2 regions of the Youngimonas ophiurae (nom. illeg.) genome follow, and region 2 is predicted to be linked to the other one. Evidence: riboswitches for the same ligand, from Rfam matches in the RefSeq annotation. Region 2 holds a riboswitch; the other holds the start of a gene.
The links. A riboswitch is a leader RNA that binds a small molecule or an ion and turns the genes downstream of it on or off. The one in region 2 is predicted to bind cobalamin.
Positions count from the first base shown of each region.

Region 1 (15,882 bases), on a different contig from region 2:
AGATCGAAGCTCAGCATCTCGCCCGAGCCCTCGGCCGAGAGCCGCCGCAGATCCTCGACAATATCGCGCACCCGCTCGGCCCCGTCGCGCGCGCCCTGCACCGCATCGCGCAGATTGGTGACCGCGCGGTCCAGCTTCAGTTCGGCCCTCAGCGCGATCAGCTCATCCCGAGACGCGCCGGCCTGCACGCGTTCGAAATAGGTTTCGAACCGGCTGGCGTATTTTTCCAGCGAATGGGTGTTGGCATAGACAAAGCTGATCGGGTTGTTCAGCTCATGCGCGACCCCGGCCAGCAGACGGCCCAGCGAGGCCAGTTTTTCATTTCGCACCAGCTGCGATTGGGTTTCCTTCAGCTGGTGGTGGCTTTCCTCCAGCTCGGAATAGGCGCGGCGCAGCTCGCCCAGCGGGCGGCCCGTCAGAACCGCGCCAATCCCCTTGCGGCGTCGATCCAGCCGCGGCGCGATCCGAAATTCCACCGGGTCGCGCCCGGCGGGCGTGGTCAGCAGCGCCTCGACCGTGGCCTCTTCGCGGCGCTGGATCGCATCGCGCATGGCGCTCATCAGCTTGTCGCGCTCGGCCCCGTCAAAGAATTCGGCCACGCCATGCCCGTCCAGCAGCGCGCGTTCCAGCCCCACCGCCTTGCAGAAACTGGCGCTGGCGTTGCTGATCTGCCCGTCGCGTTCCACAACCACCAGGTAATCGCTGATCGAGGCCAGAATCGAGCCCAGAAACCGGCGCAGAGCCTGAAGCTCGTTGTTCCGCGTCTCCAGCTTTTCCTGATATTCGACCAGATCGGCATAGGTTTTATCCACGGCCTCAAGCACATCCAGCCAAACGGCATCGTTCAGCTCGCCCCCCTGGCCTAGGATATGCTCTGGTTTTTGTTGCATGTTTTGCGTCTCCTGCCCGAACGATAGCGCTGGGGGCGCGAAAACGAAAGAGCCAGACAGCCCGCCCGATCATCCCGCGCCTGAGAAGCTCAGCCCTGCGGCCTCGGCCCCCGGCGAGGATTTCCATTCCCGCGCGCCTTGCGAAACCGCGTCATAAACCGCCTGCCCCAACGCGTGCCCGATCTCGGTATGCAGGCCCGCATAGGCCTGCGCGCCCGTCTGCGCCGCCACCGCGATACAATCTGTCCCCGTCCCGGTGGCGCGCCCCGTCGGCAGCTCCAGCCCCAGATCCATCACCGCCGCCGTGCGCGCCTGTGTCGCGATGCTGACGGACTCGAGCAGGGCCGTCTGCGTCAGCCCGACGTCCAGCCGCACCGCCACATTGATCGTTCCCCAGGTGCCGGGCGCTCGGGTGAACCGCGTCCCCACACGTTCCGCATTGGACAGGCCCACCGTGGCCACCGCATAAGCGCAAACCGATCCGATCTGCACCTGCGCCTGCGTCACCGCCTGCACATTACGCGAGGTCAGAAAGCACACAGCATCCTGCGCCTGCCGCTGGCTCAGTTCCTGATCCAGCCAGTCAACCACATCCAAATCGGGGGGCAGATCGGCATTGCGCACCTCGCGCCACAGGATACGGCGCGCGCGCACCAGACCGGGCCGGTTGATGGCCCAGCTCAGCACCTGCATTTCGCGGCCCAGATCGAACGTGACCCAGGGGCGCTCAATCGTCAGCGTCACCGCAGCACCTCCAGCGGTTGGAAAACCGGCCCGTCCGGCGTGTCCATGAAATGCGCGGAAATTCCGAATTCGCTGCGCAGGTTCTGCGCCGTCAGCACCTGTGTGGGCGCGCCATCGGCCACCAGCCGCCCGCCCGACAGCAGCACCAGACGCGTGCAATGGCGCACCGCAAGCCCCAGATCATGAATCGAGACCATCACGGATTTGCCCTGCGCCGCCACCTGCTGAAAACACTGCATGGTCGAGATCTGATGCGCCGGGTCCAGCCCTGCGATGGGCTCGTCCGCCAGCACCAGAGGCGTTTCCTGCGCCAGGGTGCGGGCGATCAGGGCGCGGGTTTGCTCGCCTCCGGACAGGCGGGTCGCCGTACGGTGCCGAAGGGTTTGTAGCCCCATCTGATTCAGCGCCCGGTCCACGGCCTCTTGATCTTTGGGCCCGATGGGCTGGCCCACGCCCAGATGGGGAATCCGCCCCAGCGCCACCAGTGTTTCCACCTCAACGGGCCAGGCGATCTCGTGGGTTTGCGGCATCCAGGCGGCGTGCCGGGCGCGGGCGCGCGGCGCCATATCCGCAAGCGAGCTGTCGCCCGAAAACGGCACCAGCCCCAGCGCCGCCCGCATCAGCGTGGTCTTGCCCGCCCCATTGGGACCGATCAGGCCGACCACCTCGCCCGGCCGGATCAACAGATCAATGCCGCCGAAAACCATACGCCCCCGCAGGGTGACCGAGAGGTCGCGCAGACGCAGCAGGCTCATATCCCCGCCCTCCGGGTTTTATAGATCAGATGCAGGAACAGCGGGGCCCCGACCAGCGCAGTCAGCACGCCCAGTTTCAGATCCTGGGTGGGCAGCACCAGCCGCACCACGATGTCCGCAGCCAACACCATCGCCGCCCCGCCCAAGGCCGAGGCCCACAGAAGCCGCCCCGGCCGCGAGCCCACATAGGGCCGCAGAATATGCGGCACCACCAGCCCGACAAAACCAATCGCGCCAGCCACAGCGGTGGCCGCGCCGATTGCAGCCGCCGTGCCAATCACAAGCTTCAGCCGCAGGCGCGTCAGGTTTACCCCCATCGCCTGCGCCGCGTCCTCGCCCAGGGTCAGGGCCTCAAGCCCGCGCGGCAACGTGGCCAGCAACCCCCAGCCCACCAGCATCAGCGGCAGCGCCAGCCAGACATGCGTCATAGACCGATCCGCCAGCGAGCCCATCATCCAGAACACAATCTCATTGGCGGCAAACGGGTTTGGCGACAGGTTCAGCACCAAAGAGCTAAGCGCCGCCGCCAGCGAAGAAATCGCGATCCCCGCCAGGATCAGGGTCAGCGCCCCCCCCTGCGGGCCAGCCAGCGCCAGCACCAGAAAAACGGCGGATAGCGCTCCGGCCAGCGCGGCGATGGGCAGCCCCAGAACGAAAGCGGCGGACAGCCCGGTATGAATCGCCAGAACCGCCCCCAGCGCCGCCGAGGCCGACACTCCGATCAGCCCAGGATCGGCCAGCGGATTGCGCAGATACCCCTGCATCCCGGCCCCGGCCATCCCCAGAGATATGCCGATCATCAGGCCCAACAGCGCGCGTGGCAGGCGGATTTCGCGCATCACCATGCTCAGCGGGCCCTCATCCTGCACAAACAAGGCGGACAGGCTGTCCAGCACCGGCATCCCCGCCGGCCCCAACACCAAAGAGGCCACAAACAACACCGCCACACAGACGGACAGGAACAGCATCAACCGGGTCATTTTGCGCGCCCTACCTGATGCCGCAGCGCCACCAGATCCGAAATCGCCCGCAGCACGAAAGGCGTGCCGCACAGCCAATCACTGTCGGCAACGCTGGCGGTTTCGCGGCCCTGCTGGATAGCGCGGATAACGGGGTGTTCCAAAATCGCCTCGGACCGGGACTGACCGGGGTATTTCGCGCCAGTCACGATGGCATCGGGTTGCAGCATCACCAGCACCTCAAGCGGCAGATTGCCCGCGTGGCTCTGGCCCGCGCGGGTGGTGGCATTTTCGAACCCGGCGGCCAGCAGGATCTGCCCAGCCAGCGTTTTATCCCCGGTCGTATAGCCATTCGCGTAATAGAGCGCCGCCAGAGGCCGGTTCTGCACGTCCTCGCGCAGGGCCTGTAGATCGGCATCGAATTTGGCCACCATGGCCTGGGCGCGGGGCTCTTGGCCCAGGGCGCGGCCCATCTGCAACATACGCGCGCGTACGTCTTCCAGGGAGTAGGCCGGCAGGAACATCTCAACCCGTTTGCCCAGACGCTGCAACATACCAACCGTCGCCCGCCCCGTATAGCGCCCGGCCAGGATCAGATCGGGATCTTGCAGATAGATTTCCTCGGCCAGGCCCCGGTTTTGCGGGAAATCCCGCGCGCGTCGGTGCATCGCACTGCTGCGCGGATCGGTGGACAGATAGGAAAGCGACGTGATCTGCGCCGGGTCCGCGATCAGCATCGCCAGCTGATCGGTGCACAGATTCATCGAAACGACACGGCGCGGCACCGTATCGGCAAAGGCTGCCGCGCCAGAAAACACCAGCGCGGCAGCCAAGGTTATGATCTTAATAAGTCCCACGAACCCCGATATACACCGCGCGGCCCGAAGTGCTATAGCCCGCAGCGGTTTCGTAGTTTTCGTCGGTCAGGTTCTCGATCCGCAGGTAGGCCTCGGCCCGGTCGGAAATTCGGTGCGAAACAAAGGCATTCACAACGGTATAATCCGGCACGGCGCCGATGGTGTCCGTCCGGTCGGCAACGTGGTTCAGGCTGATGCCGCCAAAGGTGCTGGCCCCCAGTTGCGCGTTCAGGCCGATCTCGATGTCATGCTTGGGCACGCGCAGCGCCTGCGCGCCGCTGCCATCGGCGGTGTCGGTCAGGGTGTAGCTGCCCACCAGGTCGATCGTGTCGGACAGGGCAACCTGCCCGGACAGTTCCAGCCCCTTGGCGGTGAAGTCCTGCACCTCGTAGCAGCCAAAGCCGCTGCCGCACCGGACCGAGCCGTAATCCCAATACACCTGCCCGTCGATGTCCGTCCGGAACAGGGTCGCGCGGACGAAGGCATCGCCGCCAAAGCGCTTCTCGATCCCCAGCTCAAAGCTGGTGGATTCTTCGGGCTGGAAGGTCGGATCGCCATAGACCGAGGTCAGCTGGTACAGGCTGGGCGGTTTATAGCCGGTGGCCGCCTGGGCCCGCAGAATCAGGTCTTCTTGAATGCGCCAGGCCAGCGCCACGCGCCCCGTGGTCTTATCCGAGAAATCGGCGGTATCGTCATGACGCAGCGAGGCCACGATATCCAGCGTGTCGGTGGGGGTGTAGACGGCCTCGGCGAAGATGCCAGTGATCTTGCTGGTGGCGCCGCCGGCCTCTTCGCGGGTCTGGTCGGCACCGACATGCATGGCCACGGCCGCACCCAGATCGAAGCTGGCGGCATATTCCAGCTTCTTGCGCTCGCCGTTGAACGGCGTCGCCCACCCGTTCGAGCTGCTAAGCCGGTCGGTTTCAAAATAGCTGTAGGACAGGCTGTGCGTAACCGCGCCGGTCATGAAATCGGTGAACAGACGGATGCCTTTGGCCTCGCGTTCGTTGATCTCGTCATAGGGCAGCGCGCCATCGCCCGACCATTCGTCGAACTCGCCATTGGCATCCAGATAGAAGGCCGAGACACCGACACTGGCGGTGTCGCTCAGGTGGTAGACGCCGCGCAGGTTGATCAGGGTCTGCTCATAGCCGTCATCCTCGGTGCCTGCGGCATTGGCCGAGAACCCGTCGGTTTTCACATGGCTCAGGCCCAGCGACAGTTCCGTCCGGCCATCGCGCAACCCCAGGGCCAGCGCCCCGCGGCGGGTGTTATACGCGCCATATTCCAGGCTGGCCTGGCCCGACACGCCGTCCTGCGCCGGGGTCCAGCTGTCCAGGTTCACCACGCCGCCGACGGCGCTGACGCCATAGCGCGCCGATTGCGAGCCTTTCAGAACCTCAACCCGCGACAGGTTCGCGCCGGTCAGCCCGCCCCAGTCGAATCCGTTGCCGCTGCTGGCCGGATCCGAAATATCAATGCCATCCAGCAGAACCGGCACATAGGCGCCGCCCAGCCCCCGGATCCGCAGGTTGGTCGAGGTGCCCAGCCCCCCGTTCGACGAGGCCGTCACCCCCGGCAGCCCGGTCAGCAGCCCCGACAGGCGGGTGTCGGGCGCGGTGTTCAGATCGTCCTCGGTGACGATTTCAACAGTGGTGCCCGAGCGTTCGACAGCGGTTTCGTCATAGTTGGCAGAAACTGTGATATCGCCCAGATCCAGATCATCCTGGGCAAAGGCCGGTGCCGTGGCCAGCGCGGTCAGCGCGACACCAGTCAAAAGAGCGGTCTTGGTCATCCCATCATCCCCTTTGGCGCGGGCAGTCGGGCCCGCATATGCTATGAATGTCCTGAAGGGATGCTCCCTCCGCAGACGGTGAGTGTCGTCACCACAAACGGAAGGTCCGTTGTCCGAAACGCGCCCCGCGCTTGGACCGGGTGATCGCCTCGGCAGGTCTCCTGACTTGCGGGTCTCAGCTTGGCCGGGCCTTCCCAGCGCGCATTTTCTGCGCGTCAGTGGCATGTTCCGGCTTCGCTCGCCGCTCACAGTTGCGGGGGCAGTTGCGGAGTTGCGGGCTGCTCTTGCCCGCTCACCGCATTCCCTATTATCCGCTGGCGTACCAGTCGGACCGAAGCAGAGGTCGGATAATCGTTCCCGATTTCTTTGTAAATGATAAGTTTGCCGCAGCGCAGAGCCCGGCAGCCTGCGCCGGGCTATCCCAGCTCCAGCGTGGCCACCCCGAACAGCGTCTGCGGCGCCGCAGCCGCGGGGGCCGGGCCGCGATACATTCTGGCCGTGGCAAAGCCCGAACGGAACCCGGCGGCTTCAAGCCTGGCCTGAAACCCGGCCTGCGCGCCCGGCACGTCGATCGTTACATCCGCCACTCCGACCGACAGCGCCGCCGCTTGCATCAGGGCCCAGGCATCTGCTGCGGTTTCGGCCACAACCGGGCCCAGTTTCCCCCCATCGCGGCACAAACGCGCGGTGGCGAACCCTGCAACCTTGCCGCGCTGCAACACCACGGTTTTGCGCGTCTCGGCCTGCGTCAGCCAGGGCCTTAGGAACCTTGGGCGCGCAAACCCGTTCGCTGCCAGATCCAGCTCAGACAGATCGTCCCGCGCATCCAGTGCGCGGATGTCCGGATGCGCCAGCGGCTTCAGACGTCCCCGATAGCGCATCGTCGCGCCAGCGTGCCGAAACCCTGAACGGGCATAATTCGCCTGCTGCTCGGCCACGCCATCCAGCCCCACGGTCCGATCCCCCGCATGGGCCAGCGCGTGCCGCCACAATGCCAGCCCGATCCCCTGCCCGCGAAACTGTGGGTGACAGATATACAGCCCCAGAAAGGCAAAGCTGTCCGAATGGATCACAACCGAAATCGCGGCCACCATGCGCCCATCGACCTCGGCCAGGAAAAACCCTTCGGGGTCAGAGGCATAAAAGGCCTCTGCATCCTCATGGCCCGGATTCCAACCCTCTTTGGATGCCCAGTCCAGCATCCGGGCCACATCCCCCGCCGAGGCCGTTTTCAGGATCATTGCAGCGCGTCCCTCAGCGATTGCGGCGCCGAGCTGATCGCCCGCAGGTCCAGCGATGTCAACAAGTCCAGCAGGTGGTTTTTCATCAGCTCTTCGGCCAGCGGACCGTCATGATCGGCCAGAGCGCGCAACAGCGCATCATGCGCGTGGCTTTCGCACAGCGCAGCGCGGCGCTGCCAATACAGCGCAATAATCAACGAGGACCGCGACACCAGCTGCGCCACGAAATCGGCAATCGTGTCCTGATCGGCAATGCGGGCGATCTCGATATGAAACAGTCCCGACAGATGCAGCGCGCGCCCGGTATCGCCCTGCTGCAAGGCGGCGTGTTCGTCATCTATGTGGCGTTGCAGATTGGCCAGATCGGTTTCGGTGATCCGCTCGGCCGCGGAATGGGCGGTGCGCGGCTCAAGCAAAGAGCGCGCCTCGAAGACTTCGCGCGCTTCCTTGACGGTGGGCTGCGCCACAAAGGCCCCGCGGTTGCGCCGCAGATCAATCAGCCGTTCATGGGACAATTGCTGCAACGCCGCGCGGACAACCGTCCGGCTGACGCCGTAAATCTCGCCGACTTCATCCTCGTTCAGCTTCATCCCTGGTGCCAGGCGATGTTCATGGATCGCCCGCGCCAGATTTTCGGCAACGAAACCGCTGCCAGAGTCTTTTTTTCGCGCCTGCTGCATTCTGTTGCTGTGCCCTTTCGTTCGCCGAGTTTCCCGTCTTGGGCGGTGATTCTCAAGTGTGGGATCAATTCGCAGCGGCGGCGACATTATTGTATACAATATTGGATTACTATTTGTGCGCACTTGATCGGCAAGCGCTGAAATCTCGGGCATCGCGTGTTTGCGCATGGCAAAACCCCTGTCAGAGCTTTGCCCCGCCCCCACAGCCCCCGCAGCATGACCCCAACGAAACGCCGACAAGGGGTGAGCGATGCGCTCGGGACAGGATCTGGAACTGGTTCATTTGACGAAACGCTATGGGGACACGCTGGCCGTGCGTGACGTCAGCCATGTGTTTCACAAGGGCAGCTATGTGTGCCTGCTGGGCCCCTCGGGCTGCGGAAAATCCACAACGCTGCGGATGATTGCCGGGCACGAGGCGGTCTCGGACGGGGCGATCCTGCTGGACGGTCAGGATATTTCCGCCCTGCCCCCCGCCCAGCGTGGCACCGCGATGATGTTTCAGAATTACGCGCTGTTCCCGCATCTGAACGTCCGCGACAACGTGGCCTTTTCCCTGCGCATGAAGGGCGTGGACAAACCCACCCGGCACAAGGCCGCCGATGAGATGCTGGCGCTGGTGGACATGACCCAATTTGCCGATCGCCTGCCCGATCAGCTGTCCGGCGGGCAGCAGCAACGCGTGGCGCTGGCCCGCGCGCTGGTGACCAAACCCAAGGTGCTGCTGCTGGACGAGCCCCTTTCGGCGCTGGATCCGTTCCTGCGCATCCGGATGCGGGCCGAGCTGAAACGCCTGCAACGCGAGCTGGGCATCACCTTTATTCACGTCACCCACGGCCAGGACGAGGCCCTGGCACTGGCCGATGAAATCGTCGTGATGAATAACGCCGTGATCGAACAGGCCGGGCCGGCGCGCGATGTCTGGACCGCGCCGCGCACCGAATTCGTGGCGCGTTTCATGGGCGGGCATAACGTGATCTCGCTGGATGGGCAAAAGGTGGCCCTGCGCGCCGATGACGTGCGGTTGGGCCAGACCGGCCTGCCCGCCACCGTGACGGCGGTGGAATATCAGGGGGCGCATGTGGCCCTGACCTCAACCACCCAATCGGGCGAAGAGGTTCTGGCGCTGGTCCCCGAAACCACCTTTTTCGCAACACCAAAAAATCCGGGCGACGCGATTGCGCTGACCTGGGACGAGGGGCGGCTGCACCGCCTCCTGGCCTGAGAGCCACCCCACCGATCCAACACAGACCAACATGAAAAGAGGATGAAGATGGCCAAAGTAGGATACACGCGCCGCTCACTGCTGAAATCCGGGGGCGCCGCGCTGGCTGCCACCGCGCTGCCCGCGCCGATGCTGTGGGCGCAAAACATCAAGGACGTCACCCTGCGCCAGTTCGGCACCGGGGTTTCGAACCTGAACGAGGTCGCTCAGAAGGTCAAAGAGGACCTGGGCTTTACCCTGGAAATGACCGCCCTGGATTCGGACAGCGTGACACAGCGCGCCGCCACCCAGCCTGGCAGCTTTGACATTGCCGACATCGAATACTGGATCTGCAAAAAAGTCTGGCCCACCGGCAACTTGCAGGCGATGGATACCAGCAAGATCAAGAATTACGACAAGATCGTCGGCATTTTCAAATCGGGCAAGCTGACCCCCGAATCCACCATCGCCCAGGGCACCGCGCCCCATAGCGTCGGCTTTGTCGAAGGCCCCGGCTCGAACAAGTTCGCGTCCGAGGAAACCGGCTGGATGACCCTGATCCCCACCATCTATAACGCCGACACGCTGGGCATCCGCCCTGATCTGATCGGCCGCCCGATCGACACCTGGGCCGAGCTGCTGAACCCCGAATTCAAGGGCAAGGCCTCGATTCTGGACATCAGCTCGATCGGGATCATGGACATGGCCATGGTCTGCGAGGCAATGGGCGAAATCCAATATGCCGACAAGGGCAACATGACCCGCGAGGAAATCGACAAGACCATCGGCATCTTCACCGAAGCCAAGAAAAACGGCCAGTTCCGCGCCTTCTGGAAAACCTTCGACGAAAGCGTGAACCTGATGGCCTCGGGCGAGGTGGTGATCCAATCCATGTGGTCACCCGCCATCACCGCCGTCAAATCGCGCGGCATCCCCTGCGTCTATCAGCCTCTGAAAGAGGGCTACCGCAGCTGGGGCGGCGGCATCGGCCTGTCGGCCAACCTGTCCGGCCTGGAGCTGGAGGCCGCCTATGAATACATCAACTGGTATCTGGACGGCTGGGTCGGCGGGTTCCTGATGCGTCAGGGCTATTACTCGGCCGTGCCCGAGACCTCGAAGAACTACATGTCCGAAAACGAATGGGGTTTCTGGTTCGAGGGCAAAGAGGCCACCGGCGACATCACCAGCCCCTTCGGGGACGTGCTGGCCAAATCCGGCGAGACCCGCGATGGCGGCTCGTTCTATGACCGGATGGGCGCCGTGGCCTGCTGGAACGCCGTCATGGACGAAAACCAGTACATGGTCCGCAAGTGGAACGAATTCATCGCATCGTGATGCGGTGACACCTTGGGATGAGGGGGCGCGGCCCTCTCATCCTCCCCTTTCCTGACGCTGCGCGCAAAGGCCCCCTATGCTGAAAAACCGTCACCTCTCGGGCTGGCTGCAAGCCGCCCCGCTTAGCCTGATCCTGCTGGGGTTTTTGATCCTGCCGATCCTGACGATTGTCGTGGTCAGCTTCTGGCGGGCGACGGAATTTTCCATCATTCCCGATTTCTCATTCGAGAATTACCAGTATCTCTTTGGCTCGCCCGTCACCTACAAAGTCTTCTTCGCCACGTTCAAATACGCGCTGATCACCTGGGCCGCGACCTTTCTGATCGGGTTTACCGTCGCCTATTACCTGGCCTTTCACATCCGCAGCCAGGGCGTGCAGATCGCGCTGTTTCTGCTGTGCACGATCCCGTTCTGGACGTCGAATATCATTCGGATGATTTCCTGGATTCCGTTTCTGGGGCGCAACGGGATTGCCAACCAGACGCTGATATCCTGGGGCGTGGTGGATCAGCCGGTCGAGTGGCTGCTCTATTCGGATTTTTCAGTCATTCTGGCCTTTGTCCACCTGTACACGCTGTTCATGGTGGTGCCGATTTTCAACACGATGATGCGGATTGACCATTCCCTGATCGAGGCCGCCCGCGACAATGGCGCCAGCGGCTGGCAAACGCTGACCCATGTGATCCTGCCGCTGACCAAACCGGGGATCATGATCGGCACCATTTTCGTGCTGACGCTGGTGATGGGGGATTTCATCACCGTGCGTTTCATGTCCGGCAGTCAGAAGGCCAACGTCGGCCGGCTGATTTCCAACGATATTTCCCTGCTGCAATATCCCTCGGCCGCGGCGACATCCGTTGTGCTGCTGCTGACCGTGCTGATCGTGATCGGCATCCTGCTGCGCTTTGTCGACATCCGTAAGGAGCTGTGATCCATGGAAAAGCGTCCTCGTTCCTTCTATGTGCTGACCGCGTTTTTCGCGCTGTTCATTCTGTTTCTGTACGGCCCGACGATCACCATCGGCATCCTCAGCTTCCAGGGGCCGGGCGGAGGCCTGACCTTTCCCATGCGCGGGGTGTCGCTGCACTGGTTCTTTGATCTGTTCGAGGAACAGGCCGTGGGGGACATCTGGGGCTCGTTCCGCAGATCCTTTGCGCTGGGGCTGATGGTGATGGTGACCACGGTCGTGGTGTCGGTGATGGGCGGGCTGGCCTTTCGCAAACGCTTTGCGGGGTCGGGCGTGGTGTTTTACCTGATCATCGCCTCATTGGTGATCCCGTCGATCCTGGTGTCACTGGGGGTGGGGCTGATCTTTAGCCAGCTGGGCTGGCCGGTGCATTGGGCCAGTTCCGGATTCGGCGCGCAGCTGACCTGGACGCTGCCCTTTGGCCTGCTGATCATGTTCGCCGTCTTCAACCGTTTCGACAAATCCTACGAAGAGGCCGCCCGCGACCAGGGCGCCACCGCCTGGCAGACGATCCGTTTCGTGGTGCTGCCGATCATCGCGCCTTCTTTGATCGGGGTGGCGCTGTTCGGCTTTACCCTGTCCTATGACGAGTTCGCCCGCACCCTGCTGACCGCTGGCAGCTATAACACCCTGCCGCTTGAAATTTTCGGAATGACAACCAACGTCACCACCCCGGTGATCTATGCGCTGGGGACGCTGACCACGCTGTTTTCCTTTGTCATCATCGGCGGGTTTATCCTCAGCCTGTGGATCACGGGGCGGCGGCGCGCGCGGCTGGGCTCGGATGCGGGCAAAGGGGTCTAAGCCCGGTGAAACTGCTTTTTCTGAATCCAAATTCCTCGGCGCATATGACCGATAGCGCGGTGGCCTCGGCCCGGCAGGTGCTGCCGCAGGCGCAGATCCTGGGCTGGACGAATAGCGACGGCCCGCCCGCCATTCAGGGGCCGCAGGATGGGGATGACGCGCTGCCGGGGGTGCTGTCTTTGTTGCCGCGCGCACGGGACGAGGCCGTGGATGCGATCGTCATCGCCTGTTTTGACGACACCGGGCTGGCGCAGGCCCGCGCCGCCGCGCATTGTCCAGTGATCGGCATTGGCCAGGCGGCCTTTCACATGGCGCTGCTGCGCGGCCAGAGCTTTGGCGTTGTCACCACCCTGTCCGTTTCCGTGCCGGTGATCGAAGGGAATATTCGCCGCTACGGCTTTGCCGATCATTGCGCGGGCGTGCGGCCCAGCGGGCTGCCCGTGCTAGAGGTCGAGGATGGCGGGCCCCACGTCCTATCCGTTCTGAGCGACGAAATTAACGCCGCGCAGACGCAGGGGGCGCAATCGGTTGTGCTGGGCTGTTCGGGGATGACCGCCCTGCTGCCGCCTTTGCAAGAGCGCGCCGGCCTTCCTGTAATCGACGGGGTGCGCGCGGCGGCGGCACTGGCGCAGGCCATGGTCCTGACCCGTTAAAACCCAAAGGCCACCCGCTATGGGGGTGGCCCTGATTTCTGTCATTTCCGGCGGATCACTCTGCCCATTCCCAAGGCCGGGTGAACGCGCCCAGCACGTGCCCGACCTCATCGTCATGCACAACGCCGGTCCGTTCGACCTGCGCCACCAGGCCGCGTTTCTTATCGTCGATCACCGCGATGACCTGGGCGTTCAGCTTGGCCTCGTCCAGCGCCTGATTGTAGACACGGGTGATGGCGCGCTTGCGCAGATCGGGCTTGAACACCTTGCCGACGGCGGTTTTGGGCAGCTCGTCCAGCACCTCGATGAATTTGGGCTGAGCGGCGCGTTCGTGGACATGGATCTTGGCGTGTTTGATCAGCTCTTCTGCGCTGACCGAGGCCCCCTCGATCAGTTCGACATAGGCGCAGGGAATTTCGCCCGCGTGCACATCCGGCTGGCCGATCGCCCCGGCAAAGGCAACATCATGATGCGCCAGCAGGGCCTCTTCGATTTCAGCCGGGTCAATGTTATGCCCGCCGCGAATGATCAGATCCTTGGCCCGGCCGGTGATCCAGATATAGCTGTCCGCGTCGATCCGGCCCAGATCGCCGGTCCGCAGGTATTTGCCGTAATGGTACAGGTCTTTGTTCTTATCGTCCTCGGTATAGGTGTTGGGCGCGTTGACGCCGGGGTTCGAGACGCAGATCTCGCCCACCTCATCGGGGGCGCATTCCACCGGCGCACCGTCCACCTCTTTGAAGATACGCACATCGCAATAAGGGAACCGGATCCCGACCGAGCCGACCTTCTTCTGCCCATCCACAGGGTTCACCGACACCAGACAGGTGGCCTCGGTCAGCCCGTAGCCCTCGACGATGGTCACGTCCGAGGCAGCTTCGAACCGATTGAACAGTTCCAGCGGCAGCGGGGCCGAGCCCGAAAACGAGGTCTTCACACTGGAAATATCCGCATCCACCGGCCGCTGCATCAGCGCCGAAATCGCCGTGGGCACGGTGATGATGAACGAGATTTTCCAGCGCTCGACCAGTTTCCAGAAATTATCGAACACCCCGTCGCCGCGATACCCCGCAGGCGTCGGGAACACCACATGAGAACCGGCATAAATCGCCGACATCATGATCACATGGCAGGCAAAGACATGGAACATGGGCAGCGGGCAGATGATATTGTCCTCAGGGGTGTACAGCAGCGTGCCACCCAGCCAGCCATTATAGACAATGCCCGAATAGCGATGCTGCGCCACCTTGGGCATCCCCGTCGTCCCGCCCGTGTGGAAATAGGCGGCCACGCGATCCTCGCTGGCATCGGCAAAGGACAGCGCGCGCGGGTATTTGCGCATCGTTTTGTTGAAATCCAGCACATCCGCGTGGTGATTGCCCGGATTTTTCGGACGCACCAGGGGCACGATCCAGCTTTTGGGCGGAGTCAGATAGCGGTTCAGATCCACCTCCAGAACCGTGTGCACGCCCGGCGCGTGGCGCACGGCCTCGGCGGTTTTCTGGGCAACATCCGTCTTCGGAAACGCCTTGAGCGTGACCACGACCTTGGCCTTGGTCTCACGCAGGATGGCGCCGATCTGCTCGGGCTCCAGCAGCGGGTTGATCGGGTTGATGATCCCGGCAATCGCTCCGCCCAGAATGGTCAGGATGGTTTCATTGCAGTTGGGCAATACACAGGCCACCACGTCGCCCTCGCCCACCCCCAGATCGCGGAACATGTTGGCCGCCTGACAGGTGCGCGCGTGCAATTCGGCCCAGGTCAGCGTCTCGGCCTTATCGGTCGGCCCCGACAGCAGCTGGAAACTGACGGCATTGCCCGCACCGTTCTTGTCCTTGGTGCGCGTCAGCATCTGATACAAGGTCCTGGGCACATCGCGCTCGGCCCAGGTTGCCTCGCTCTCGATCGCAATCGTGTCCTGAATGGATGCAAATCCCATCGGTATCCTCCCGTTTTGCGGCCCGTTTCACATGGGCCAGCTGTGTTCCTCGCGCGCAATGTGAAAGGGTTTCCCCTTTCATACAAGACGCCCCCAAGGTCAATTGCGCAACGTCAAAACACAAAAAAAGGCGCAAAACTGCGCCTTTTTCCGGGTCATTCTGGGTGACCTTTGGTTAAGCCTCGACAGGGATACGCAGCACCTGACCGGGATAGATCTTGTCGGGATGGCTCAGCATGGGTTTGTTTGCCTCAAAGATTTCCATGTAGCGGTTGGCACTGCCCAGAGTCTTCTTGGCAACCGCCGACAGCGTGTCCCCTTTTTCCACAGTGTGGAAAAAGGCTTCCGCCTCGGCGTCGTCTTCGACCTCTGCCACACCTTCGACATTGCCAACCGCCAGGATGACCTTTTCACGCATTTCCGGGGTCAACGCCGCGCCAGAGATCTTTACCTTGTCTCCTTCCACAGCGAAGTCCAGCCCCTCGGCATCAAGCCCCAGGTCTTCGACCTCTTTTTTCAACACCGCCGGTGTCGGCTCTTCCGCCAGTTTCTTGCCCGAGCTTTTCCAGAAATTGAACAGTCCCATGTCATATCCCCGTGAGTGGTGGCCAACCGTGAGTGGCGGCCTCAATAGCCGCAACCTGCCCCGACAGCCGCCATTTCAAAAGGGGAAAAACTGGCACGTCACGTCACAATCACCCCAATAAGACATGTCACCCCTCCCCCCGCCCGAGGAGAAGGCCAACAGGCCGCCGACGAGACATCAAGCGCGCCGCAGGCGCCCCTTCAGGTCACATCCCGTCGGTGAATTGCAGCCTGGCCAGCCGCGCATACAGCCCGTCTTGCGCCACCAGCTCTTCATGCCGGCCCTGAGCCACGATCCGGCCCTCCTCCAGCACGACAATCCGATCCGCCTTCTTCACCGTGGCCAGACGGTGCGCCACGATGATCGTCGTGCGGGTTTTCGACAGCTCGTCCACGGCTGCCTGCACCGCGCGCTCGCTTTCGGCGTCCAGGGCGCTGGTGGCCTCGTCCAGCAACAGAACCGGCGCATCCCGC
Region 1 is NZ_JBNAGJ010000007.1:53,649-69,530, reverse strand. Features, by position in the region: gene ACP15O_RS14690 (PAS domain-containing sensor histidine kinase) at 1-890, opposite strand, end outside; gene ACP15O_RS14685 (adenosylcobinamide amidohydrolase) at 960-1,634, opposite strand; gene ACP15O_RS14680 (ABC transporter ATP-binding protein) at 1,631-2,389, opposite strand; gene ACP15O_RS14675 (FecCD family ABC transporter permease) at 2,386-3,369, opposite strand; gene ACP15O_RS14670 (ABC transporter substrate-binding protein) at 3,366-4,181, opposite strand; gene ACP15O_RS14665 (TonB-dependent receptor plug domain-containing protein) at 4,192-6,000, opposite strand; cobalamin riboswitch at 6,135-6,351, opposite strand; gene ACP15O_RS14660 (GNAT family N-acetyltransferase) at 6,417-7,241, opposite strand; gene ACP15O_RS14655 (GntR family transcriptional regulator) at 7,238-7,921, opposite strand; gene ACP15O_RS14650 (ABC transporter ATP-binding protein) at 8,172-9,146, shown strand; gene ACP15O_RS14645 (ABC transporter substrate-binding protein) at 9,195-10,460, shown strand; gene ACP15O_RS14640 (ABC transporter permease) at 10,537-11,391, shown strand; gene ACP15O_RS14635 (ABC transporter permease) at 11,395-12,231, shown strand; gene ACP15O_RS14630 (aspartate/glutamate racemase family protein) at 12,237-12,884, shown strand; gene ACP15O_RS14625 (acyl-CoA synthetase) at 12,940-14,823, opposite strand; gene lysM (peptidoglycan-binding protein LysM) at 14,999-15,409, opposite strand; gene ACP15O_RS14615 (ABC transporter transmembrane domain-containing protein) at 15,615-15,882, opposite strand, start outside.
Region 1: it holds a riboswitch for cobalamin, as region 2 does, so the genes downstream of both, ACP15O_RS14665 (TonB-dependent receptor plug domain-containing protein) here and ACP15O_RS00470 (DUF1636 family protein) in region 2, are expected to answer to the same signal.

Region 2 (15,882 bases):
CTTTCGGCTTGCATCATGCAGCCCGGCCAGTCCATCTTCGCCCAGCCCGATCAGGGTCAGCCACGCAGGATCAGAGAGGTTTTCACACATGGCGCGCATCCTTCTGCTTGGCGGCACCAGCGAGGCCTCGGAGCTGGCGCGCGCCTTGGCACAGCGCGGGGCGGACGCGGTGTTTTCCTATGCCGGACGGACGGCCAGACCCGTCGCGCAGCCCTTGCCCACACGGGTTGGCGGCTTCGGAGGATGCGCGGGGTTGCAGGCTTTCTTGCAGGCTGAAAACGTGCGGCAAGTGATTGATGCAACACATCCTTTTGCCTCTGGGATGAGCCGGAACGCACAGGCCGCCTGCGCGGCGCTGGGGGTGGATCTGGTGACGTATCAACGCCCGCCCTGGCAGGCTGGCGCTGGTGACATCTGGCATCATGTTTCCGATATGCAGGCCGCCGTTGCAGCCCTGCCCGAGGCCCCCGCGCGGGTGTTTCTGGCGATCGGAAAACAGGCGCTGGCGCTGTTCTCTGCGCGGTCTCAGCATCGGTATCTGCTGCGGCTGGTGGATGCGCCGCAGGACGTGCCCTTGCGGCACTGGCAGGCGGAAATTGCACGCGGGCCGTTCGATGTGCCCGGCGATATTGCGCTGATGCGCGCCCACCGGATCCAGCTGATCGTGGCCAAGAATGCGGGCGGGGACGGGGCCATGGCAAAGCTGGTGGCCGCTCGCGAATTGGGCTTGCCGGTGATCCTGGTGGATCGTCCGGTTGCGCCGGCTGGCACGGTTCTGACAGGGCTGGAGCAGGTGCTGCATTGGCTGGATCATCCGGAGCGTCTGGGGGTGTAGACATGCCGCCCCACCTGCCGCGTCTGTGAATTCCCCAGCAGCACCACGGTGCGCATGTCGGCCATTTGAGGATGTGCCTGCGACAGGCGAACGGTGGTCAGGGTTTCCCCCGGTTTGCAGACGTCGCGCGCAAACGAGATCAGCCGATCGGGGCCGCATTCCTGGCGCAGGATGTCCAGGGTCCGGGCGAATTGATGGGGACGTGCTTTGGAGCGCGGATTATAGAAGGCCATGGCGAAATCGGCCTGCGCGCCCAGCCTGAGCCGCTTTTCAATCAGCGGCCAGGGCTTGAGATTGTCGCTTAGATTGATCGCACAGAAATCATGGCCCAGAGGGGCCCCCAGCCGGGCAGCGGCGGCCAGCATGGCGGTAATGCCGGGCAGGACGCGGATGTCCAGATCCTGCCAGCGATCCGGCCCGGCCTCCAGCGCTTCGAACAGGGCCGAGGCCATGGCGAACACCCCCGGATCCCCCGAAGAGACAACCACCACGCGATGCCCCTGCGCGGCCAGTTCCAGCGCATGTGCCGCGCGCTCCAGTTCGACCCGGTTGTCGGTTGCGTGCAGGGTCAGCCCCGGACGAGGCGCAATCCGGCGCACGTAGGGAATATAGCCGATGACATCGGTTGCCTGGGACAGCGCGTGCTGTACCTCTGGGGTGATCAGCTGCGTATCTCCGGGGCCCAGACCCGCGATTTGAACCCAGCCGCTCATGGGCGCCGCCCCTGGCCATGGATCAGCACGATCGAGAAATAGGGGACGGTTTCGGGCGCGTCCGAGAGTTTCTGAACCGTCTCGCCCTGCATCGTACCGCGCTCGACCAGCCAGGCGTCTTGCATCCGTCCGGCGGCGCTGAGGGCGCGTTTCAGCTTGGGCAGGTTGCGGCCGATCTTCATCACAACCAGCGCATCGGTGTTGGCCGCATGGCGGGCCAGTTCCTGTTCGGGCAGCGTGGCCATCGCAACTGTCAACACGTCATCGCCCCAGGTGATCGGCGTGCCCGTGGCTGTCCAGCAACCGGACATGCCGGTGATGCCGGGGATGATCTCGATCTGTGCGCGGCCCTGAAGGCGCGTGTGTAAGTGCATGAAAGAGCCAAAGAAAAACGGGTCGCCCTCGCATAGAACCAGAATGTCTTGTGCGGCGGACAGATCCGCCAGACGCGTGGCCCAGTCATCGTAAAACCCGGACAGAAGCCGCGTATATTCGGGCGAGTCAAAGGGCAGCTCGGTGGTGACGGGATATTCCATCGCCCATTCGGTCGCCGCAGGGTTTATCAGCCCCTCGACTGTTTTACGGGCCCGTCCCGCGCGGCCTTTTTTGCGGAAATAGGCGACGTGGCTGGCACCCGAGATCAGCCGGTGGGCCTTGACGCTCATCAGATCGGGATCACCGGGGCCGAGGCCCACACAGATAACCTTGCCCATGATTATTCCTTCCAGCTTGCCAGAGCGTTCACAGCGGCCACAGTCATCGCCGAGCCGCCCAGACGGCCGCGCACGATCATCGCGGGGCAGGGCGGGGCCTGTATCAGGGCCTCTTTGCTTTCGGCGGCGCCGACAAAGCCGACGGGGCAGCCAATGATCGCGGCGGGGCGCGGGCAGGCCGGATCTTCCAGCATGTTCAGCAGGTGAAACAGGGCTGTCGGCGCGTTGCCGATGGCCACCAGCGCGCCTTGTAAATGCGGGCGCCACAATTCCAGCGCGGCGGCCGAACGGGTGTTGCCCATGGCGCGGGCCATGTCAGGCACCTGCGGGTCGCGCAGGGTGCAGATGACGGGATTTCGGGCCGGCAGGCGGGGGCGGGTGATGCCCTCGGCCACCATGAAGGCATCGCACAGGATAGGCGCGCCCTCTGCCAGCGCGGCCCGCGCGGTATGCGCCATCCCATCCGAGAAACGCACATGTTCCTCAAGCCCGACCATGCCAGCCGCGTGGATCATCCGCACCACCACGGATTCCTCGTCGCGGTCAAAGCGGGCCAGATCGGCTTCGTGCCGGATGGTGGCAAAGCTTTCGGCATAAATCGCCGCGCCGTTGGTTTCATAGATATGAGGCATTCACAGCTCTCCGTTCAGAATGTCGTGGGGGTGCAGGCCGGTTCGGGCGGGGGCATCTGCCGCGCGGCCATTGCGGATCAGATCAAAGCGATCCGGCCCTGTTGCGGTCAGCGTCACCGCGCAGGGCTGCGGATGCGCGCAGCCTTTGGCGCAGCCGGAAATATGCACCGGCCTGGACGCATAACGCGGCAGAACGCCCGCCAGTTTGCGCGCCAGAGCACGGGTTTCGGACAGCGATTGTTTGCAGCCGGGCGCTCCGGTGCAGACGCTGATAGACAGGCGCGGATCGTGCGGATGGGTGATCAGCTGGGGATGAGCGGGCAGCCTGTGCGCCTGTTCCAGCAGCAGCATCCGCCAGGGTGTCAGACGTATCGGGCCCAAAGGTGCCAGCGCGGCCAGGGTCTGGGCGTGGATCTGCCCGAATTCCAGAGCAACGAGCGCACCATGTGTGCCCACCCCCGGCCCCGGAGGCGTCGCGGCAGCGAGGCGCGGGATGTCATGCCGTTTGGGCAGGGCGGTGGTGGCCAGATGCTGGGCCATGCGGCCTCGTCCAGCGCGGGCCCCGCCCGTTTTCAGGAACCAGTCTGCCAGATCCAGGGCCACCTGCGCGGCCGATCCGGCGTCTGTTTGCAGGCCCATCTCCATCCCGTCGGCGCGGCAGATCAAACCTGTGGCCGCGCGCTCGATCCGGATATCGGCCGGGCTGGCACACAGCACGGGGGCCGGGCCGCAATCCACGGCGAACCCGAATTTTCCGGGCAGATCCGGCGCGTCGGGCCGGGCCAGAGCCTGAGCAAGAGATCTGGCCACGCGATAGGTATCGTCCTGCCTGCGCCAGAACGGGGCGATCATCAGGTTGCGGCGGCTTTCGCGCCGGATATCGGCATCAATCAGGCCAAGGCGTTTTAACCCGTTGATCAGAGGCGTATATTCGGCCTTCTGGATGCCGCGGAGTTGCAGATTTGCGCGCGCGGACAGATCAATCAGCCCGTTTCCGTGACGCAGAGACAGGGCGGCGATTCCGGCGGTCTGATCTGGCTTCAGCCGTCCCAGCGGGGCGCGGATACGCACCACCAGCCCATCCCCCGAGACCATGGGGCGCAACGCGCCGGGGCACCAGCCGTATATCTTGGGCGCGGTCATGGCAGGGTTTCCAATCGGGCAAGGATGGCGTTGCGGCGGGTCTGCCACAGCCCCGATTCCAGCAGGGCCTGAAACCGATCGCGCAGGGCGCTTAGCGCCTGCGGGTTCGTGCGGTGCAGGAAGGCGGTGACATCCTCGCGCGCAAGTGTCGCCTGAAAATAAAGATCGAACAGATGGGCGGGCACTGCCCCTGCCAGATGGGCAAAAGCGGCCATGTGATCCAGCGTGGCGGCCATCTCGGCTGCGCCGCGAAACCCGTGCGCCATCATGCTGTCCACCCAGTCTGGATTGGCGGCACGGGCGCGCACCACGCGGGCGATCTCTTCTGGCAGCGCGCGCGCGCGCGGGGTGTCCGGACGGGTGGCATCCAGATGATACAGCGCGGGGGGCGGGGCACCGATACGGGCCATTGCGGCGGCAAATCCGGCCTCGTGCGCGGCATAATCCGCCGCCATCAGAAGATCGGTTTCCGGCAGATCCTGAAGGTGCACGAAACTGTCTGCGCCGCGCAGCCGGGTCTCCAGTTCCGGGCGGGCGGGGGTGATCTGGCCGGTTGCGGAAATCGCATGATCCGAGGCATTCAGCCAGGCCTCGCCCGCGGCGGCGCGACTGTCCCGAGAGTAGCTGTCCAGATGCGCGCCCATGCCCAGCCCATAGCGCCCCGGAGCAGGGCCAAACACCCGTGGGCTGCGCAGGCTGTAGGGGTTATCGGCGGTTTCCTCGTCGCGTTTCGCCAATTGCGCGGCGGCGGTTTCAAACATCTGCGCCAGTCCGGGGAACACATCGCGAAACAGGCCCGACACGCGCAGGGTGACGTCGATCCGGGGCCGGTTCAGCAGGGCAAGCGGCAGAATTTCGAACCCGTTCAGCCGGTCCGATTGCGTATCCCAGCGCGGCGCCAGCCCGGCCAGGTGCAGCGCCATGGCAAATTCCTCGCCGGCGGTGCGCATCGTGGCCGAGCCCCACAGATCAATCACCAGCCCCTTGGGCCAGTCGCCGTGGTCTTGCAGGTGTTTGCGCAGCAGTTCCTCGGCCAGTTTGATCCCCTGCGCATGGGCCGCCCGCGAGGGCACGGCGCGCGGATCGGTGGTAAAAAGGTTCCGCCCCGTCGGCAGCACATCGCTGCGCCCGCGATAGGGGGATCCGGACGGCCCGGCCGGGACGAACCGCCCCGAAAGGGCCTGTTGCAGGCCGGTCAGTTCGGCCTGTCCGTGCGGGCCGGTGCCGAACACATGCAGGCCTTCGCCGAACTGGCTTTCCTTGAGATCACAGACAAAACGATCAATGCGGGGGATGGCCTCGGCGGCCGAGGCCTGTTCGGGCAGGCCCAGATCGGTCTCGACACCGCGTCCCTGGGCCTCGGCGCGGATATCCGCGATCAGACGGTCCCGGCGGGCCGGATCCAGCCCGTCGGCCGTGGAATATTCATCCAGCAGAGTTTCAAGATGGGCCAGATCGCGCGGCAGGTTCGAATGCGCCAGAGGCGGCGGCACATGGCCCAGCGTGACCGCGCCGATCCGGCGTTTGGCCTGGGCGGCCTCGCCGGGGTCATTCACGATAAAGGGGTAGATCACTGGCATCGCGCCGGTCAGCGCTTCGGGCCAGCAGGTTTCCGACAGGGCGACGGATTTGCCGGGCAGCCACTCTAATGTGCCATGCGCGCCCAGATGGATCAGCGCGTCGCTTTGCCCGTGTAGCCACAGATAAAAGGCAACATAGCCGTGGCGCGGGGTGCGGCTCAGGTCGTGGTACTCGTCCGCGCGTGTGGCCTGCGCGCCGCGCTCGGGCTGAAGCGCAATCAGGGCGTTCCCAGCCCTGAGCGCTACGAACTCAAAGGCGCCCTCGTGCACGGCAGGGTCGTTTTCCGGGCTGCCCCAGCAGGCGGTCAGATCGTTTTGCAAACTTACGGGCAGGCGCAACAGGGCTGCCAGGTAATCGGCCATGGGCCAGCGCAGGCGCGCGGTTTGCAGGCGTTGCGACAGGTCTGGAATCTGGTGCAGATCATAGCCCTGCTGGGCCAGCGCGCGCATGATCACCGGAGCCGAGCCCAGCGTATCCAGCCCCACCGCGTGCGCCATCTGATAGGTTTTGCCCGGATAGGTGGACAGGATCAGCGCCAGTTTTTTACGCGTATTTGGCCGTTTGCGCAGCCGGTGCCAGGCGGCGGCGTGCTGCGCAATGGCGGCGATGCGCGCGGGGTCGGGCCTGTGGGCAAACCGGCTGTACTCCAGATCCGGGTCACGTTTCTCGGGCTGTTTGAAACTGGCGACACCGGCGAAAATGCGCCCGTCCACCTCGGGCAGGACCACATGCATGGCCAGGTCCGCCGGAGAAAGCCCGCGTTCGGACCCGGCCCAGTCCTTGCGGCGGGATGTGGACAGAGCGACCTGAAACACCGGGCCGTCGGCTGCCTCCAGAGGCGAGGGCTGACCTGCGGGGCCTTTGGCGGAAAAGGCGGTGGCATTCACGATCAGGGCGGGGCGATAATCGGCGATCAGCTGCGCGACCTGCGGCGCAGCGGGGCCTTTCAGGCTGGCGGCAAACAGGCCGATGGTCTGAAAGCCTTGGGTTTCGAACGCATGGATCAGCGCGTCAACCGGGCCGGTATCCGCCGCCGTCAGGTAGGTCCGATAGAATGAGATCAGCGCCCGTGGCCGTCCGTCCGGAGCAGGGGCCGGGCAGGGGCCGTGCTTGGGCAAATAGACCCCGGCCTGAGGGAACGCGGTAGCCTTGGGGGCATCGGGGGCGGGCAGCCCCGCGCTGCGCGCCAAGAGCGTCAGCGCCGCACGCGCGGCCAGGGCTCCGCCCGTGTCGCACAGGGTTTGCAACTGTCCAAGCGTTTGTTCCGGAACGGTCGAGAGCTGCTCTAGGCGGGGATCGGGGCGGCCGTCGGCGGGCAGAATGGCCAAGGCAATGCCCCGCCTGCGCGCCAGATCCTGCACCGTGGCCAGCCCATAGGGCCAATAGCTTTCGCCACCGATCAGACGCACCAGAATGGCCTTGGCGCCGTGCAGGGTCTGTTCGGCATAGGTGTCCACGGACAGCGGGTGTTTCAGCGCCACCAGATTGGCCAGGCGCAGGCTGGGCAAAGCCCCGCCCCCCTGCCGCCACCCCGCCGCGAAAGCGCCCAGGTCGCTGTCCGAAAAGGACAGCACCACCATGTCCGCAGGGCTGTGGCCCAAATCCTGCGGCAGGGCGCTCTGATCGAGCCCGTGGCTTTCGCGAAAGACGACGTGCATTCAGGATCAGCCTTCCAGAACGGCGCGAATGGCGGCGGCGTCGATATTGTCGTGCTCGGCGATGACCACCAGCTGGCTTTGGCGTGGGGCAGAGCCCCAGGGGCGGTCGTACTGGCTGCGGATTCGTTCTCCGACGGCCTGAACCAACAGGCGCATCGGTTTCCCCTGAATGGCGACATAGCCCTTGACCCGCAGGATGTTCTGCTCTTGCGCCAGGCGCAGGACGGCGGCCTCCAACATGTCCTGATCGGCGAATTCCGCGGTTTCAAGCACGATGCTGTCGAAATCGTCGTGCTCGTGATCGTGATGCCCGTCATGATGGCTGGGGCGGGCATCCAGATCGTCCTCGGCGGCGGCACCAATGCCCAGAACGATGCGCGGGTCGATCACGCCCTCGGCCATCGGCAGAACCGGCAGTTTGCGCGGCGTTCTGGCGTCGATGACCTGCCGGGCGGCAGCAATGCCGGAGACCCCGGCCAGATCGGCCTTGGACAGCAGCACGATGTCGGCGCAGGCGATCTGATCCTCGAAGACCTCGGACAGGGGGGTGTCATGATCCAGGCTGTCATCGGCCTCGCGCTGGGCCTGAACGGCACCGGGATCCGAGGCAAACAGCCCGCGCGCGACGGCCTCGGCATCGGCCAGGGCCACGACCCCGTCCACCGTGATACGCGAGCGGATCGCGGGCCAGTCAAAGGCCTTGAGCAAGGGTTTGGGCAGCGCCAGCCCAGAGGTCTCGATCAGGATGTGATCGGGCGTTTCGGGCAGGGCCATCAGGGCCTCGATCGTGGGGATGAAATCATCGGCCACAGTGCAGCAGATGCAGCCGTTTGCCAGCTCGACAATGTTTTCCGCAGGGCAGTTTTCATCCGCGCAGGTTTTCAGGATATTGCCATCCACGCCCGCCGTGCCGAACTCATTCACCAGAACGGCCAGGCGTTTGCCCTGGTTATGGGCCATCAGATGGCGGATCAGAGTGGTTTTACCAGCCCCCAGAAATCCGGTGATGACGGTGACGGGGATTTTGACCAGATCAGACATGGGGGGCCTCTTTGGGGGGAATGCGGGCGATGGATTGTTTGCGGAAAACCTCGGGGCGGGCGCGCCAGGGAACCAGACCGTCCGCGCTGGCCGCATAGGCCGCGATCCCGTCCAGAATTTGCCGGACATGCGTGTCGGGGTTGAGATCGCCATAGAGATAAGTCCAGCGCTCTGCGCCGCCCTCGATCACCATGGCGCATCCGCGGGCGCAGGCCGACAGGCACTGAACCGGACGCAGAGCGACACCCGCCGGCAGATCAGAATCGGCCAGCGCGGACAGCAGTCGCGCGCCGGGCCGTTCGGCCCGTTCATCCTGAGAATCGGGGGCATCGGCATCCTGCCCTGCGCGGCGGCAGGTGATGCAGACGGTGACGGTGACCTGAGTCATCCTTCCCTCACTTTCGTTGTGGCAAAAGGGGGAAGGCCAGCAGGGAATGCGCGTGCGAACGGCAGACCATCAGCCGGTCGCGAAACACCCCGTTCGCCCGTTACATCCTGTGCTGGCAGGTCTCCCGGCTTGCGGATTCAGGGGCGTTTTTTCAAACATCCCAGCGGTTTACCCACCTTCCCGGCCCAATCAGAGGCCAGTGGTCAGGCAACCTTTCCGGTCACGGTCGCGGGGGCGGCTGCGCTTGGCCGGGGCCCTGACGGGGCCATATCGGCGTATCGCATTCCCTCTTCGCCTGTCCTGAGACAGGAACCAACACAGGGTGTTACTGCGGCAAGTCCGCAGGGATTGTCAAGCGCTACGGGCGGGGACGGGGATTAAACAAGGGCGGGTATCAAAGCGCGGCCAGCCCTTTGTCCAATGCCATCAGGATGGTCTGCACGTTGTCCGAGGACAGGATCAACGGAGGAGACAGGATGATATTGTTCCCCGACACCCGGACCATGGCACCGTTTTCATAGGTCACGCGGTGGACCTGTCCGATCAGGGGTTTGTCAATGGCGGCCTTGGTGCTGCGATCACTGACCAGTTCCAGCGCCAGCATCAGACCGTGGCCGCCCCGGACGTCTCCGATGGCGTCATGCTTGTCTTTCAGCGCATTCAGCCCGTCGAACAGTTCCTGACCGCGCAGGGCGGCGTTATCCTTGACGTTCAGGCGCTGGGTTTCGTGCAGGCAGGCGATGGCAGCGGCGGCCCCCACGGGATGGCCCGAATAGGTATAGCCCGACCCGATAGACCCAGCCGCCGAGCGATCGGATTCAAACACCTCGGCCACCTGATCGGAGATCATCACCGCACCGAAGGGGAAATACCCGTTGGTGATGGCTTTGGCGGTGCACATCAGGTCAGGCTGCACGCCCCAGTGCCGCGCGCCGCTCCAGCTGCCGGTGCGGCCAAAGCCGGTGATCACCTCATCCGAGATCAGCAGGATCCCGTGTTTGTCACACAGCGCCCGCACACCGGGCATGAAGCTTTCATGCGGTGGAATCACCCCGCCCGCGCCCAGGATTGGCTCCATGATCATCGCGGCAATGGTGCCTGCCCCCTGAAAGGCGATCTCGTCCTCCAGCGCGGCCAGACACAGCTGCGCCAGCCGGGCCGGATCGGATTCGTTGAACGGGTTGCGATAGGTATAGGGGGCCGGGATGTGATAACAGCCGGGCAGCAGGGGTTCGTATTGCGTGCGGAAATTGGCGTTGCCATTGACCGAGGCACCAAAGGTATGGGTGCCATGATAGCCCTTTTTCAGCGACAGGGTTTTGACCCGCCCGGCATCCCCGCGCAGCTTGTGATATTGGCGGGCCAGACGCAGCGCCACCTCTACTGAATCCGACCCGCCCGAGGTAAAGAACGCCCGGCTCATCCCGTCGGGGGCAAAGAAATCGGCCAGCATCTCGCCCAGTTCGATCACCTGGTCGTTCGTGGTGCCCCGGAAGATCGAGTAATAGGGCAGCCGTTCCAGTTGTTCCGCGATGGCCTGTTTGATCGGCGCGCAGGAAAACCCAAGGTTCACGTTCCACAGCCCGCCCACGGCGTCCACGGTGCGGTGTCCGTCCACATCGGTGATTGTCACCCCGTCGCCGCCCACGATGATATCGGGCGGGTTGGCCTGGCTGTCGGCGGGATGGGCCATCGGGTGCCAGATGGTGCGGGCGTTCTTTTCCTTCAGGAAGTTGGAATCTTTCATGTGGGCCTCTTGGGGGCGGGGTCATGGTCTGACCGGATGTTGCGATACATAGGCGGAGAGACACCGCCCAGAGAGCCAGTGATCCAGGCCTGGGCATGGGCCAGGTGTTGGCATATTTCTGTTTGTTTTTCAGGGCTTTCGCGCAGGTTCGGAATGGCGATCGAAACCGCGCCGATCACGTTGCCCTCGGGGCCGAACAGCGGGGCCGCAACCGAGGTGACCTCAAGATCAAAGGCCTTGCCCAATGCGCTGAAACCGTTTTGCCGTGTCTGGTGCAGCAGATCGCGGATCGCCTGCGGGTCTGTGATGGTCTGCCCGGTGATGTCGCGCAGATCCTGTGATAGAATCTCAGATACAAATGACGCGTCCGAATAGGCCAAAGTTGCAATGCCCGATGCGGTGGCGTGCAGCGGCAGGGTTTCGGCCTCGTCAAAGGCAACCTGCGTGGCGTGAACCTGCGGGTCGGCGTGGTAGACGGGCGAAAGCGTCTGGCCCTGCAACAGGGAAACATGGGTCAGCTCGCCCACCGATTGGGCGATCTGCGTCACAATCGGCCGCAGAACCGAGCGCACCGGATGCGTTGCCTCGCGCACGCCCGACAGCCTGAGAATCGCCGGCCCCAAACGATAGGCGCGGGTCTGAGGGTGCTGCTCAAGATAGCCGTTTTCCAGCAATTCCGTCAGATGCCGATGCACGGTGGCCTTGTCCCGCCCGGCCAGCCGAACGAAATCGGTTAATCCGATCTCGGGCTTATGGCGTGAGAAAAAGTTCATTAACTCAAGGGCTTTGGTGATCGTTCCCAAGGGTGGCGGGCTCCGTTCGGCAGAATTTGCGGGTTTATCTGTCACGGATGTTGACAGAAAAGAAATCGCTGCGCAAGAATAAATGAAACCACTGGTTCACATAATGAACCTTTGGGTGGGCCAAAGCATCTGCCAGGCCCGGCAATATGTGCTGCGGCCCATTCCGATTGCGATCTGCACAAGGCTGAAACGAGGTGACCATGCTGGACCAATCCAAAATCGACGCGCTGCGGGATGCCCCTGTTCCGCCCGCGCAGCACGTGATTGACGGGGCGCTTTGCCCGTCGCTCGATGGTGCGGTGATGGAGGTGGTCTCGCCTCTGGATGGGACGGTGCTGACGACGATGGCTCGCGGAGGCCCCGCCGATGCCGAGGCCGCGATTCAGGCCGCGCGCCGGGCTTTTGACGATGGCCGCTGGGCGGATCTGCCCCCCGCCACGCGCAAGGCGATCCTGCTACGCTGGGCCGATCTGATTGAACAGAACGCGCTGGAACTGGCCGTTCTGGGGGTGCGCAATAACGGCACCGAGATCGGCATGGCGCTCAAGGCCGAACCGCTGAGCGCGGTGCAGACAATCCGCTATTACGCTGAGGCGATTGATAAAATTTACGGGCAGATCGCCCCCACCGCGCCCGGTGCTCTGGGCCTGATACATCGCGAACCCGTGGGCGTTGTTGGCGCGATTGTCCCGTGGAATTTTCCGCTGATGATCGCTGCGTGGAAACTGGCGCCGGCCTTGGCGGCGGGGAATACGGTGGTGCTGAAACCGGCCGAGACAGCCTCGTTAAGCTTGGTGCGTCTGGCCGAACTGGCCCTGCAAGCGGGCCTGCCTGCGGGCGTTCTGAATGTGGTTACCGGCCCCGGCGCGCAGGTCGGTCAGGCGATGTCTCTGTCTTATGATATTGACGTGATCGTGTTCACCGGGTCCGGCGGGGTGGGGCGGCGTCTGTTGGAAAATGCCGCGAAATCAAACCTCAAGCGGGTCTATCTGGAGCTGGGCGGCAAATCCCCCAACATCGTTTTCGCCGATGCACCTGATCTGGAAGAGGCCGCCAAAGCCGCCGTCAACGGGGCGTTCCGCAACGCGGGGCAGGTGTGTATTGCGGGCACGCGGCTGCTGGTGCAGCGCAGCATTCACGATGCGTTTGTCTTGCGTCTGACTCAGCTGGCCGAGGCGATGATCGTGGGCGATCCGCTGGACATGCGCTCGGATGCGGGCGCGGTGAACTCCGAAGGGCAGTTGCGGCAAAATCTGCGCTTCGTGGAGGACGCCCGCGCCGCCGGCCGTCAGGTCGTCACCGGCGGTCAGCGGATTTTGCAGGACACGGGCGGGTATTTCATGGCTCCGACCATCATCACCGGGGTGCAGGCCAGCGATCCTCTGGCCCAGCAAGAGGTGTTCGGCCCGGTTCTGGCAGTGATCGCCTTCGAGGATGAGGACGAGGCCATCGAGATCGCGAATGCCACCGATTACGGGTTGGCGGCGGGCATCTGGACGGCGGATCTGTCGCGCGCGCACCGGATGATTCGCCGGGTGAAATCGGGGCTGGTACATGTGAATACCTATGGGGGCTCGGACCTGACAGTGCCGCTGGGCGGTATGAAGCAATCGGGGAATGGGTATGATAAGTCTTTGCACGCATTCGATAAATTTCTGAATTTGAAATCCGCCTGGATTAAGCTGTAGGGGGGGCGCAGGATGGCTGAGCGTACAATTCTGATCGTGGGAACCTATGACACCAAAGAGGACGAGCTGCGCTATATCGCCGAGGTGATCCGAACGCAGGGCGGGCGCGTTGTGGCAATGGATGTCAGCGTTCTGGGCGATCCTGCTCAGCCTGTGGAGTATTCGAAACATCAGGTGGCCGAGGCGGCGGGGGGCTCGATCGCGCAGGCCATTGGCGGGGGGGATGAAAATTCTGCCATGCAGATCATGGCGCGGGGCGCGGCCCAGCTGACGGCGCACCTGTATGCCGAAGGGGCGTTTGACGGGGTGCTGGTTCTGGGGGGCACGATGGGCACCGATCTGGCGCTGGATGTGTGCAACGCGGTGCCTTTGGGCGTGCCGAAATACGTGGTCTCGACGGTCTCTTTTTCGCCGCTGATCCCGGCCGAGCGCCTGGCGGCGGATATTCAGATGATCCTGTGGGCCGGCGGGCTGTATGGGCTGAATTCGCTGTGCAAGGCGTCTCTCTCGCAGGCGGCGGGGGCCGTTCTGGGGGCTGCCCGTGCGGTTCAGCGGCGCGATGCCACGCGTCCGCTGATCGGCATGACCTCTTTCGGTAAGTCCTTTCTGACATACATGGTGCCGCTGAAACCCGCATTAGAGGCGCGCGGTTATGAGGTTGCCGTGTTCCACGCCACCGGGATGGGCGGGCGGGCGTTCGAAAATCTGGCCGCGCAGGGGGCGTTTGCCTGTGTGATGGATTTCGCCACACAAGAGGTAGGGAATTTCATCCATGGCTCGGCGCTTCATGCGGGTAAAACGCGGCTGACGGCGGCAGGGCGGGCGGGGGTGCCGCAGATGGTGTCTGCGGGGGGCTATGATCTGGTGGATCTGCCCGGATGGCAGCCGATGCCCGCCGCGCTGGAACAACTGGAGAGCCACGCGCACAACCGGCTGCTGACCTCGGTGGTTCTGGATGCGGGGGGGCGGCGCAAAGTGGCCCAGGCGCTGGCCAGGCGGTTGGCGCAGGCCCAGGGCCCATCGGTGTTTTTTCTGCCCACGGGCGGCACCCACGCCCTGGACGCGCCCGGTGCCGCGCTGTGCCATCCCGAGGGGTTGCAGGCGTTCGTGCAGGAAATGACGCAGGCCTGCCCGCCCTCGACGCAGCTGATTTCGCTGAAGGCACATATCAACGATCCCGCGTTTTCGCAGGCCGTTCTGGCGCAGTTTGATCGCTGGGTGGCCGAGGGGATTGTTCCGCGCCCTTAGCTGTGTTGCGGACAAACCCCTTGCCTCGTCTGACGTGTTGATCCACTCTGCCCGGCATTTGAAATCTTCTTTGTAAAGGGTGGTTTGGCCGAGGTTACGCCGTATCATCCGCAGATTTGGATGACGGGGTTGACACGGGCGACGAAGACAGCTCCGCGCAGGCGGGCTCGATTAAGCGATCTGATCACGCTGGGGCAGGTGCCACACGATCCGGTGCATCTGCGCGATCTCAAAGCGATGTCGGTGGTGGTGGTGCTGGCGACATTCTGTGTCTCGCTCAGTTATTTTCTGGTGCCTGAACGCTCGGATTTTCTGAAAATTTTCGACGGGGTGATCATCGGGGTCGAGCTGCTGTCCCTTCTGGCGTTCTGGCGGCTGCGTTCGGTCGAGGCGCTGTTTCGCATCTTTGTGCCGGCTTATCTGTCGCTGATGGGGTTCTTTGTGCTGCTCAATGGCACGCGCGAAGGCGATGTTCTGGCCTTTCTGGTGGTGCCCTGTGCGGCGGTTGTCGTGTTCGGGCCGCGTCGGTCTGTCCCGTGGTTCTGGCTGTGCCTGATCGGGGTTGTTGGACTGGCCATGCTGGATGAAATCCTGCCGCTGGTCAGTCTCGAGTCCGCCCGATCCGCAGTGAACCCGCAGGGGTATCTGTTCCACAGCCCGTGGAAAAAACCGCTGGGTCTGGTCGAGGGGATCGCCTTTGCTGCGGTCACATGCCTGCTGTATTTCCTGTTCCGTTCAGCTCATCGGCAATTGCGGCGGGCCAACATGGCCCTGGGGCGGGAAAAGCAGCAGGTCGATCGCCTGATGCGGGCGGTCTATCCCGATCATGTCATTGATCGGCTGAAAGAAAAGGACGCGCAGACCATCGTGGATCATGTTCCGCAGGCCAGCGTTCTGTTCGCGGATCTGGAGGGGTTCTCCAAGCTGGCGGACACCCAGACTCCTGCTGCTCTGGTGCGGATGCTGGACGTGCTGTTTGGCGAATTTGACCGGCTGACCCAGGCGCATGGCGCAGAGAAGATCAAATCGCTGGGGGATGGCTATCTTGCGGTTGCGGGGGTCAGTCAGGCCAATCCGGACCATGCGGCCGCCCTGTGTCAGCTGGGGGCTGAAATCGTGCGTGCGGTTCGGGATTTCGCACATCGCGAAGGGCTGGATCTGGGTGTGCGGGTGGGCGTGCATTCCGGCCCGGTGATTGCCGGGGTCATGGGGCGCACGCGGCCGCATTACGATATCTGGGGCGGCACGGTCAATCTGGCCCAGAGACTTCAGGCGACGGCCCCTCGGAACAGTGTGCAACTGTCCGGGCAGACTCGGGCGCTGGCCGGAAGGGCGCTGCAAGTCGAGGGCCCGCGGATGCTGACGCTCAAGGGGTTGGGCGAGGTCGCAATCTGGACGCTGCGCCCCTAGGTCTGGTGGAATCTGCGCCGGGGGCAGGTAAGGCATTCCCGACTTGTTTTCGGATCCGGGGATCGGACAATCTTAACCATCTGATAAAAAGATTGCACCGATGCCGACTGAAATCGCTCTTTCTCCGTCTCTTTTCGCCAATGGCGCGCTGCTGTTCTATGTGATCGGCCTGTTGATGCGCGAAGGGCTGTTGCTGCGGACCTTTCTGCTGGCCGGAACCGGGTGCTATCTGCTGTATTATTTCACCATCGCGGACACGCCCTTGTGGGATGCGATCTATGC
Region 2 is NZ_JBNAGJ010000001.1:76,887-92,768, forward strand. Features, by position in the region: gene cbiE (precorrin-6y C5,15-methyltransferase (decarboxylating) subunit CbiE) at 1-90, opposite strand, end outside; gene ACP15O_RS00435 (cobalt-precorrin-6A reductase) at 89-835, shown strand; gene cobJ (precorrin-3B C(17)-methyltransferase) at 811-1,548, opposite strand; gene cobI (precorrin-2 C(20)-methyltransferase) at 1,545-2,261, opposite strand; gene ACP15O_RS00450 (precorrin-8X methylmutase) at 2,264-2,893, opposite strand; gene cobG (precorrin-3B synthase) at 2,894-4,036, opposite strand; gene cobN (cobaltochelatase subunit CobN) at 4,033-7,275, opposite strand; gene cobW (cobalamin biosynthesis protein CobW) at 7,282-8,316, opposite strand; gene ACP15O_RS00470 (DUF1636 family protein) at 8,309-8,704, opposite strand; cobalamin riboswitch at 8,802-9,036, opposite strand; gene ACP15O_RS00475 (aminotransferase class III-fold pyridoxal phosphate-dependent enzyme) at 9,099-10,451, opposite strand; gene ACP15O_RS00480 (IclR family transcriptional regulator) at 10,448-11,299, opposite strand; gene ACP15O_RS00485 (aldehyde dehydrogenase family protein) at 11,455-12,942, shown strand; gene ACP15O_RS00490 (Tm-1-like ATP-binding domain-containing protein) at 12,955-14,190, shown strand; gene ACP15O_RS00495 (adenylate/guanylate cyclase domain-containing protein) at 14,311-15,600, shown strand; gene ACP15O_RS00500 (cyclic nucleotide-binding domain-containing protein) at 15,701-15,882, shown strand, end outside.